Corallococcus sp. EGB: one gene and its partner. Each later gene encodes a partner of the first gene's protein in a complex. Links are inferred from orthologs where the notes say so. Each region holds a gene or a part of one and is shown on either strand. Other genes may lie near its edges.

Evidence for each region. Proteins that work in one complex are often made in the same cells at the same time.
Region 2: the proteins of KYK13_RS20435 (region 1) and smc are in contact, whole or in part, in a crystal structure (PDB 3ZGX), measured with the Bacillus subtilis proteins. The link is inferred for Corallococcus sp. EGB from one-to-one orthologs.

What each region holds. Positions count from the first base shown.
Region 1 is NZ_CP079946.1:4,913,843-4,917,971, reverse strand. The notes cover bases 683-3,481. They hold KYK13_RS20435 (ScpA family protein), read right to left. Parts: upstream 2,589-3,481; coding sequence 1,776-2,588; downstream 683-1,775. Other genes in these bases: trpS (tryptophan--tRNA ligase), read right to left, coding at 2,791-3,481; scpB (SMC-Scp complex subunit ScpB), read right to left, coding at 794-1,789; KYK13_RS20445 (pseudouridine synthase), read right to left, coding at 683-766. Also shown: more of KYK13_RS20445, read right to left, coding at 1-682; more of trpS, read right to left, coding at 3,482-3,804; KYK13_RS20425 (DUF4388 domain-containing protein), read left to right, coding at 4,050-4,129. UniProt on the Bacillus subtilis protein: Participates in chromosomal partition during cell division. May act via the formation of a condensin-like complex containing Smc and ScpB that pull DNA away from mid-cell into both cell halves.
Region 2 is NZ_CP079946.1:3,179,514-3,183,715, reverse strand. What follows is about bases 18-4,202. They hold smc (chromosome segregation protein SMC), read right to left. Parts: upstream 3,827-4,202; coding sequence 218-3,826; downstream 18-217. Other genes in these bases: KYK13_RS13645 (hypothetical protein), read left to right, coding at 4,139-4,202; KYK13_RS13655 (hypothetical protein), read left to right, coding at 18-99. Outside these bases: more of KYK13_RS13655, read left to right, coding at 1-17. UniProt on the Bacillus subtilis protein: Required for chromosome condensation and partitioning.

The DNA.
Region 1 (4,129 bases):
GGCGCGGCGGCAGCTTCAGGTCCGCGGCGGACGGCTGCGCACGGCCCTCCGCCACCTCCGTGAGCTGATTCACTTCCGAGACCTTCAGCGGCCGCAGCTCGCCGGGGCGCAGCCCCTCCACGCCCACGCCCGCGTAGTTCGGACGGAACAGGCGCACCACCGGGTGCCCCACCGCCGCGCACAGGCGCTTGATGAGGTGCGGACGGCCCTCCGCCACGACGATCTTCAGCCAGGTGTTGCGCTCGGCCTTCTCGAAGATGTCCACCGACACCGGCGTGGCCATGCCGTCTTCCAGCCGCACGCCGCCGCGCAGCTTCTCCAGCGTGGGCTGGTCCGGCGTGCCCTTCACCTTCGCCAGGTACGTGCGCGGCACCTGGAAGCTCGGGTGCGTGAGCTTGTGCGCCAGCGCGCCGTCATCCGTGAAGAGCAGCGCGCCCTCCGCGTCGTAGTCCAGACGGCCCACGGGGAACAGGCGGCGGCCCGTCTCCTCCACATAGCTGGCCACCGTGGGCCGGCCCTGCGGATCCGACAGCGTCGTCACGACGCCCACGGGCTTGTACAGCAGGTAGTACGACGATTCCTCCGGCGGCGTGACGAGCTTCCCATCCACGGTCACCAGGTCCACCCCGGGCTCCACCCGGCTGCCCAGCTCCGTCACCGTCTCATTGTTCACTCCGACGCGACCGGAGGTGATCAGTTCTTCCGCGTGCCGGCGCGAAGCCACTCCCGCGCGAGCCAGGTACTTCTGCAAACGTTCCGCCGCCATTCCGTGCCTTCTTCCAGTTGCCGCCCATCACTCGGGCTTGGGCCCCTCGCTATCACCCTTCTCGGGCGAAGGGGGGCTTTCCAGGATGCCGGCACTGACCTTCTGGCTCCGCTCCGCGGCCGCCATGGCCTCCTCCAGCTCCTCCAAGGCGGCCTCACTGGCCGCCTCGTTCTTCTCCATCCGCTTCGTGAACCCCGGGTCCGACAGCGCCGCCACCGTCCCCGCCGCCACAGGGGCCGGCGGCGCCGCCTCCTTCTCCACGATTTCCCGGTGCTCCTGGGTCAACTCATGGAACTCCCGGAGCGTGGGCAGCGCGGAGAGGTCCTTCAGCGCGAAGAACTCCAGGAACTCGCGCGTGGTTCCATAAAGAATGGGGCGGCCGACTTCTTCCCGCTTGCCCAGGATCTTGACGAGCTTGCGGTCCATCAGCGCCTTGAGCACCGCGCCGCAGTCCACGCCGCGGATGTCCTCCAGCTCCGGCCGGGTGACGGGCTGGCGGTACGCGATGATGGCCAGCGTCTCCACCGCCGCGCGGGTGAGCCGCTGCGGCTTCACCCGGAGGTAGCGCCGGACGTACTCCGCGGAGTGGGGGTCCGTGCGGAACTGCCACCCGCCCGCCACCTCGTAGAGGACGACGCCGCTGATGCCCTCGCGGTGGATGCCGGAGAGCTGATCCAGCGCCTGGAGGATGGCGTCCCGGGGGATGCCGGTGGCCTGGTAGAGCTCGTCGACGTTGAGGGGGCGCTCGGCGACGAAGAGCACGCTCTCCAGCACCGTGCGGATGCGGTCCGGGGAGAGGTTGCGGCTCTTGGAGACCAGCTTCTCGAAGGAGGATTGCAGGTCCGGGACGCTGTCGTCCGAGTCCTCCTCGATGGCGGCCGGCTCCACCCCGTCCAGCTCCGCATCGTCCGGGCCGGGGCCGGTGACGGCGGCGATCTCCTCCTCGGAGAACTGTCCGGGGCCGCCGGGCGTGCCGGGGGCGGGCGTCTCGTCAGCGTCGTCGGGACCGTTACCGGTAGTCACTCTCGTCGACCTCCGTGGGGACGAGCTTCTCCAGCGCGTCCCCGTTGGGCGTCACCTGGATGGGGCCCAGGGGCTCCTCCTGGAAGACCTTGATGAGGCGGCGCTTCACCATCTCCAGCATGGCGATGAAGGTGATGACCACCTCCTGGCGCGTGGCCGCCTCAGTGAACAGCGCCTCGAAGACAACCTGTCCGTCCTTCTTGAGCCGCTCGGCCACCCGGAGGATGGCCTCCGACAGGCTGACGCGCTCCAGCACCACCTCGTGCGTCTTCTTGGGCGTCAGCCGCTCGAGCACGCGGTCGAGCGCCTCGACCAGCTTGAGGACGCTGATTTCCTGCAGCCCCACCTCGTCTTCAGGGATGGGGACCGCCTCCACGGGCACCTTCCGGGCGAACACGTCCCGGTCCAGGATGTCCTGCTTGGCCAGGTGCTCCGCGGCCTCCTTGTACTTCTGATACTCCAGGAGCCTTCGCACCAGCTCCGCGCGGGGGTCCTGCGCCTCCTCCACCGCCGCGAGCACGTCCGCGCCTTCCGGCACCTGCGCCGCGTCCTGCCGGGGCAGGAGCATGCGGCTCTTCAGGTGGGCGAGCGTGGAGGCCATCACCAGGAACTCCCCGGCGATGTCCAGGTTCAGCTCCCGCATCCGCTCCAGGTAATCCAGGTACTTGGCGGTGATCAGCGCCAGCGGGATGTCGAAGATGTCAACCCGGTGCTCCTTGATGAGGTGGAGCAGCAGGTCGAGAGGACCCTCGAAGTTGGGCAGCGCCACCCGGAACGCGTCTCCGGGCGTGCGCGGCAATCCCTCCCCGTCGGGGTCTGGCGGGAGGTCGTCGGGCGGTGGGGGCTTGCGACCTTCGCTCACCGGCCGGCGTCCTTCTGGGGGGATGGGAACTTCGTCATGCGAAAGGGCCCGAAAATCCGGCCTTTAGCGGGCGCCGGGGGGACAGACCTCCTTAGCAATGCCTCCCGGGGGGGTCAAACATTTGAACAGGAACGGGTGTTCAGGGGATTCCCACGGCCTTGCGGACCCGGTCCATCAGGCGGGTGGCTTCGGCCCGGGCGCGCTCGGCGCCGTCCGCGAGGATGCGCTCCAGCTCTCCCGGGTCGTTGAGCAGCTCCTGGCGGCGCTGGCGGGCGGGGCCGAAGGTGACGTGGAAGGCCTCCAGGAGCTTCTTCTTGAAGTCGCCGTAGCCCTTGCCGCCGGCCTTCCAGGACGCGTCCACGTCGGAGAACTCGCCGGGCGGGAGCATCAGCTTGAGCAGGTCATAGAGCGGCGCGTCCGTGGTGGGCTTGGGGGCGTCCACCGGCGTGGAGTCCGTCTTGATGGACATGATGCGCTTCTTGATGTCCTTCTCGTCGCCGAACAGCTCCAGGGTGTTGCCGTAGGACTTGGACATCTTCTGTCCGTCGATGCCGGGCACCGTGGCGGCGTTCTCCTGCACGAAGGCGGACGGCAGCTTGAGGATGCCGGGCGTGTGCCCCCGCTCCTTCCCTTCCGGATCCGCCGGGTCGTAGCCCGGGACGTACTGGGTGTTGAACTTCACGGCCCAGTCGCGCGCGAACTCGATGTGCTGGATCTGGTCCTTGCCCACCGGCACCTGATCCGCGCTGTAGAGCAGGATGTCCGCCGCCATGAGGACGGGGTACGCGTAGAGGCCGAAGTCCGGGCTGATGCCCTTGGCGACCTTGTCCTTGTAGCTGTGGGCGCGCTCCAGGTGGGCCTGGGGCACCACGGTGCCGAGGATCCAGTTGAGCTCCAGCACCTCCTTCACGTCGCTCTGGCGGAAGAGGACGGCCTTCTTGGGGTCCAGGCCCAGGGACAGGTACGTGAGCGCCGCGTCGCGCGTGAGGTCCAGGGCGAGCTTGGGGTCCCGGACGGTGGTGAGCGCGTGGTAGTTGGCGATGAAGTAGTAGGCCTCGCCCTGGTCCTGGAGCTGCACGAACTGCCGCAGGGCCCCGTAGTAGTTGCCGATGTGCAGCCTTCCGGACGACTGGACGCCTGAGAGAATCCGCATCGCGATTCGCGCTCCGAATGACGGGTGGAGGACACGGTTCGTTCGCATACCCGCCGTCACGCTGCAACCTTCCGTTGGGACCGGTGCGCCGTTTCAATGGCGGACATCCGCGCGCCATGCCTTCCTGGAACATTGCGGTCCGGCAGGAAAAGCCCAGCAGTTCCGAGGGGTTGAGGGGCCTCCGGTCTCCCGCTACCCTGGTGGTCGGCAGAGCACGTTGACCCCGCCTTGGAGGGCGCCCACGGATGGAAGCGTTCACGGGAAACCTGGCCAGCTACCGGCTCCAGTTGGTGGTGCCGCCCCTGTTCACGACGCCGGGGGTGGA
Region 2 (4,202 bases), 1.7 Mb from region 1 along the record:
GCCAACACCCAGAAGGACCTCTCCGCCGCCCAGCAGCGTCTGGCCGCGGACCAGGGCGCCTGCCCGAAGAAGAGCTACACGCCCGCGAAGAAGAAGTAGTCGCGCGAGCGGCACGCGGCTGCTGGAATGAGAACGGGCGCTCCGGAGGACATCCCGGGGCGCCCGTCTTCTTTCCGGCCACCGGGCCCCGAGGAGGGCCCTGCCCCTGCCGCGCGCCTTACGACGCGGCGGGGACCTTGTCGTCGTTGTGCGCGGAGGCCTCGCGCATCTTCACGCTGACGAGCTTGGAGATGCCGGGCTCCTCCATGGTGACGCCGTAGAGCGTGTCGGCGATCTCCATGGTGCGCTTGTTGTGGGTGATGAGGATGAACTGCGACTGGTTGCTCATCTCCTTCACCATGTCGTTGTAGCGGCCCACGTTGCCCTCATCCAACGGGGCGTCGACCTCGTCCAGGAGGCAGAAGGGCGTGGGCTTGATGAGGAAGATGCCGAAGATGAGCGCCACGGCGGTGAGGGCCTTCTCGCCACCGGAGAGCAGGTTGACGCTCTGGAGCTTCTTGCCCGGGGGCTGGGCGACAATCTCCACGCCCGGCTCGCCGTTGGGGCCCTCCTGCGTCAGCACGAGGCTGGCGCGGCCACCGCCGAAGAGGCGCGGGAAGATGGCCTGGAACTTGTCGTTCACCACGTCGAAGGTCTGCTTGAAGCGCTCGCGGCTCGTCGCGTCGATGCGGACGATGGCTTCCTTCAGCTGGCTGATGGACGCCGTGAGGTCCTGACGCTGGGCGGAGAGGAACTCGAAGCGCTTGGACAGCTCCGCGTGCTCGTCGATGGCGGTGAGGTTGATCTCCCCCATCTTCTCCACCTGCGCGCGCAGGTCCTTGAGCTCGCTCTCCACCTCCGGCGAGAGGGGCGCCAGCAGGTGGTAGTTGTGCAGCTCCGCGGACAGCTCCAGCTGGTAGCGCTCGCGGATGCCGGCGGCCAGGTGCTCCAGCTCCAGGCCAATCTCCTTCTCGCGCAGGGTGATTTGCGACAGGCCCTGCATGAGCTCGTCCAGGCGTCCGCGCAGCTCGCGGAAGGCGGTGTCCTGGTCGCGCACCTCCGCCGTGGCGGTGGTGTGAGCGGTGCGGCGGGCCTCCAGGGCCTCCGCGGCAGCGCGGTGCTCCGCCGCCCGCTGCTCGCGGGTGGACTCCAGCTCCGCGAGCCGGCCCTGCAGCGTGTCCACCTTGGCGCGGCCTTCCGCCACGGTGTTCTGCAGGCGGGTGACGCGCGCCTCCATGTCGCGGCGCTGGGCCACCAGGCTCTCCAGCTCCTTGCGGGCGGACTCGCCGCGCTCGCTGCCGGCGGCCACCTTCACGCGCAGGCCCATCAGGTCCGCGGACGCCGCGTCCGCGCGCTGGCGCAGCCCCTCCAGCTCACTGGCGTACTGGCGCACGCGCTCCTCGCGCGCCTCGCGGTCCGCCTGGCCGTGGGCCACCTCGCCGCGGCTGGACTCCTCTTCGTTGGCGAGCGCGGTGTGGCTCTGCGACAGCTGCCCCACCTCGGCCTCCAGCGAGCGCAGCCGCTCGCGCACCCGGGCCAGGTCCTCGCTCGCCTTGTGGAGGTCCTTCTCCTGGCTGGCCAGGTTGACCTCCTCCGCGTGCTGCTCCTTGCCCAGGCCCTTGAGGACGGCCTCCGCCTGCCCCATCTGCTTCTGGAGCGTGTAGTGCCGGGTCAGGATTTCGTTGTAGCGCTCCTCCACCCGGGCGACCTCCGCCGCCAGCTCGGCGATTTCGCGCTTCTTCTGGAGCGCGCCCACCGCCGCGCCCTCGCGCTCGCCGCCGGTGATGGAGCCGTCCGCGCGGAACACCTCGCCGTCCAGCGTGACGAGCGTGACCGCCGTGGGGGTGCCTTCCGCGTACTCGCGCGCGGCGGCCAGGTCCTGGACGATGACCACGTCGCCCAGGAGCAGCTTGAGCACCGGCTCCAGCGCGGGCTCACAGGACACCTCCTTGAGCGCGTGCGCCAGGACGCCCGGGCGCGAGAGGTCCGGCTCCACGTAGGCGCGGGCCTGCTCGCCGGAGGGCACCGGCAGGAAGGTGCCGCGCCCTTCGGCGTGGCCCTTCAGGTACTCCACCAGCTCCACGCCCTTCTCGCGGCTGTCCACGATGACGTGCTGGAGCCGCTCGCCCAGGGCCGCCTCCACCGCGCGCTCGTAGCGCGAGGAGGTGACCGTGAGGACATCCGCCACCAGGCCGAAGATGCCCTGCTCGCGGGCGGCCTCCGCGGCGCGCACCATGACGGCGCGCACGCCCCGGTCGAAGCCGTCGTAGTTCTTCTGGATGTCCTCCAGGGACGACAGGCGGCTGCGCTTGTCGCTCAGCTCCTCGCGCAGCGCGATGACCTGGACCTCGTTCTCCGTGAAGGCCTCGCGCGTGCGGGTGAGGGCCTCCTCCTCGTGGCCCCGGCGCTCGGCCAGCTCGGAGGCCAGGTGGCGCGTGTCCTCCACGTGCCTGGCCGCCTGGGTGCGCACGGCGTCCAGCTCCTGCTCCTGGACGCGCAGGGCCTCCAGCTCACCGGCGAGCTTCGCGCGGCGGGCCTCCAGGTCCGCGCGCTGGCGCGCGAGGTTGACCAGGTTGCTCTCGTGGTTCGCCAGGCGCGTGGCCACGGCGACCAGCCCCGCCCGCTCCTGCTCCAGGCGCAGGGAGATTTCGGTCTGCAGCACGGAGACGCGGCGCTGCTCCTCCAGGGCCACCTGCATGGCCACTTCGTCTTCCTTGTACGAGCCGGCGATGCCCGACAGCTCCGCCTCGCGGGCCGTCATGGTCTGCACCACCTCGGCCTGCCGCGCGAGCAGCGCGTCCAGCTCCGCCTGCGCGGACTCCACGCGCGCGCCGGTCTCCTCGAAGTCGCGCCGGCCGTACGCCAGCTCCTGCGCCTCGCGCTGCAGGGCGCTCTCCAGCGCGTGCACCTCGCTGGCGGACTGCTGGAGGGCCGCCCCTTCCGCGTCCAGCTCCGCGCGGCGCCGGGTGATGGCCTCCTCCAGCTCCTTCACCTTGTCCAGGCCCTCGCGCTCCTCGCCGCCCAGGTTCTCCAGGCGCGACTGGAGCACGCGCTTCTCCGCCATCAGCTCCAGCGAGCGGTGGCTGGCGGAGTGCAGGTCGATCTCCCGCATGCGCGCCTTGAGCTTGCGGTACTTCTCCGCCTTCTTCGCCTGGCGCGACAGCGTGTCGAGCCGCTTCTCCAGCTCGCCGGTGATGTCGTTGACGCGCAGGAGGTTGGCCTCGGTGGCCTCCAGCTTGCGCTCGGCGGCCTTGCGGCGGGCCTTGTACTTGGTGACGCCCGCGGCCTCTTCCAGCAGGTGCCGGCGGTCCTCCGGCTTGCTGGAGACGATGAGGCCCACGCGGCCCTGCTCGATGATGGAGTAGGCCTTGGTGCCCACGCCCGTGCCGAGGAAGAGCTCGGTGATGTCCAGCAGGCGGCAGACGGTCTTGTTGATGAGGTACTCGGAGTCGCCGTTGCGGAAGAGGCGGCGCGTCACGGTGATCTCGCTGAAGCCCTGGTACTGGGGCGCGAGCGTGTCCGTGTCATCCACGAGGAAGGTGAGCGACACCTCCGCCATGGACAGGGGCGGCTTGTTCTCCGAGCCGTTGAAGATGACGTCTTCCATGCCGCGGCCGCGCAGGTTCTTCGCGCTCTGCTCGCCCATCACCCAGCGGATGGCGTCCACGACGTTGGATTTGCCACACCCGTTGGGGCCGACGACGCCGGTGACGCCCTCGTCGAAGGAGAAGACGCTCCGCTCCATGAACGACTTGAAGCCGGTGATGTCCAGGCGCTTGATTCGCATGCCAGCGGGCCTCCCTACAGGCCGACGGTGAAGCGGGTGAAAACGCGCGCGAGGCCGGAAAATCGGCTCCGCAGCGTTCGGCAGGAGTACCAACGCACCCCACCGCGGATCAAGCGTGACCATGCCACGCATGACCCTATGTCAAGTGCTACAGGCCGGTAGGCGAGCGTTCCCGCGCCGCCCTTGCAAAGCAGTCGTCCCACCCTACCTTCCACTCGATCTTTCCGGAGGCGTCCTACGTTCCAGCCCTTGCTTGCCTTGTCGCTCCTCGTGGGCGCGTCCCCGACGTCCCAGGTAGCACCCCGGTCTGACATGGCGGCGGCGGCGACGGCGGCCCCCTGTCCGAACCCCTGGTTCCCCATGGAGAACGGCCTGT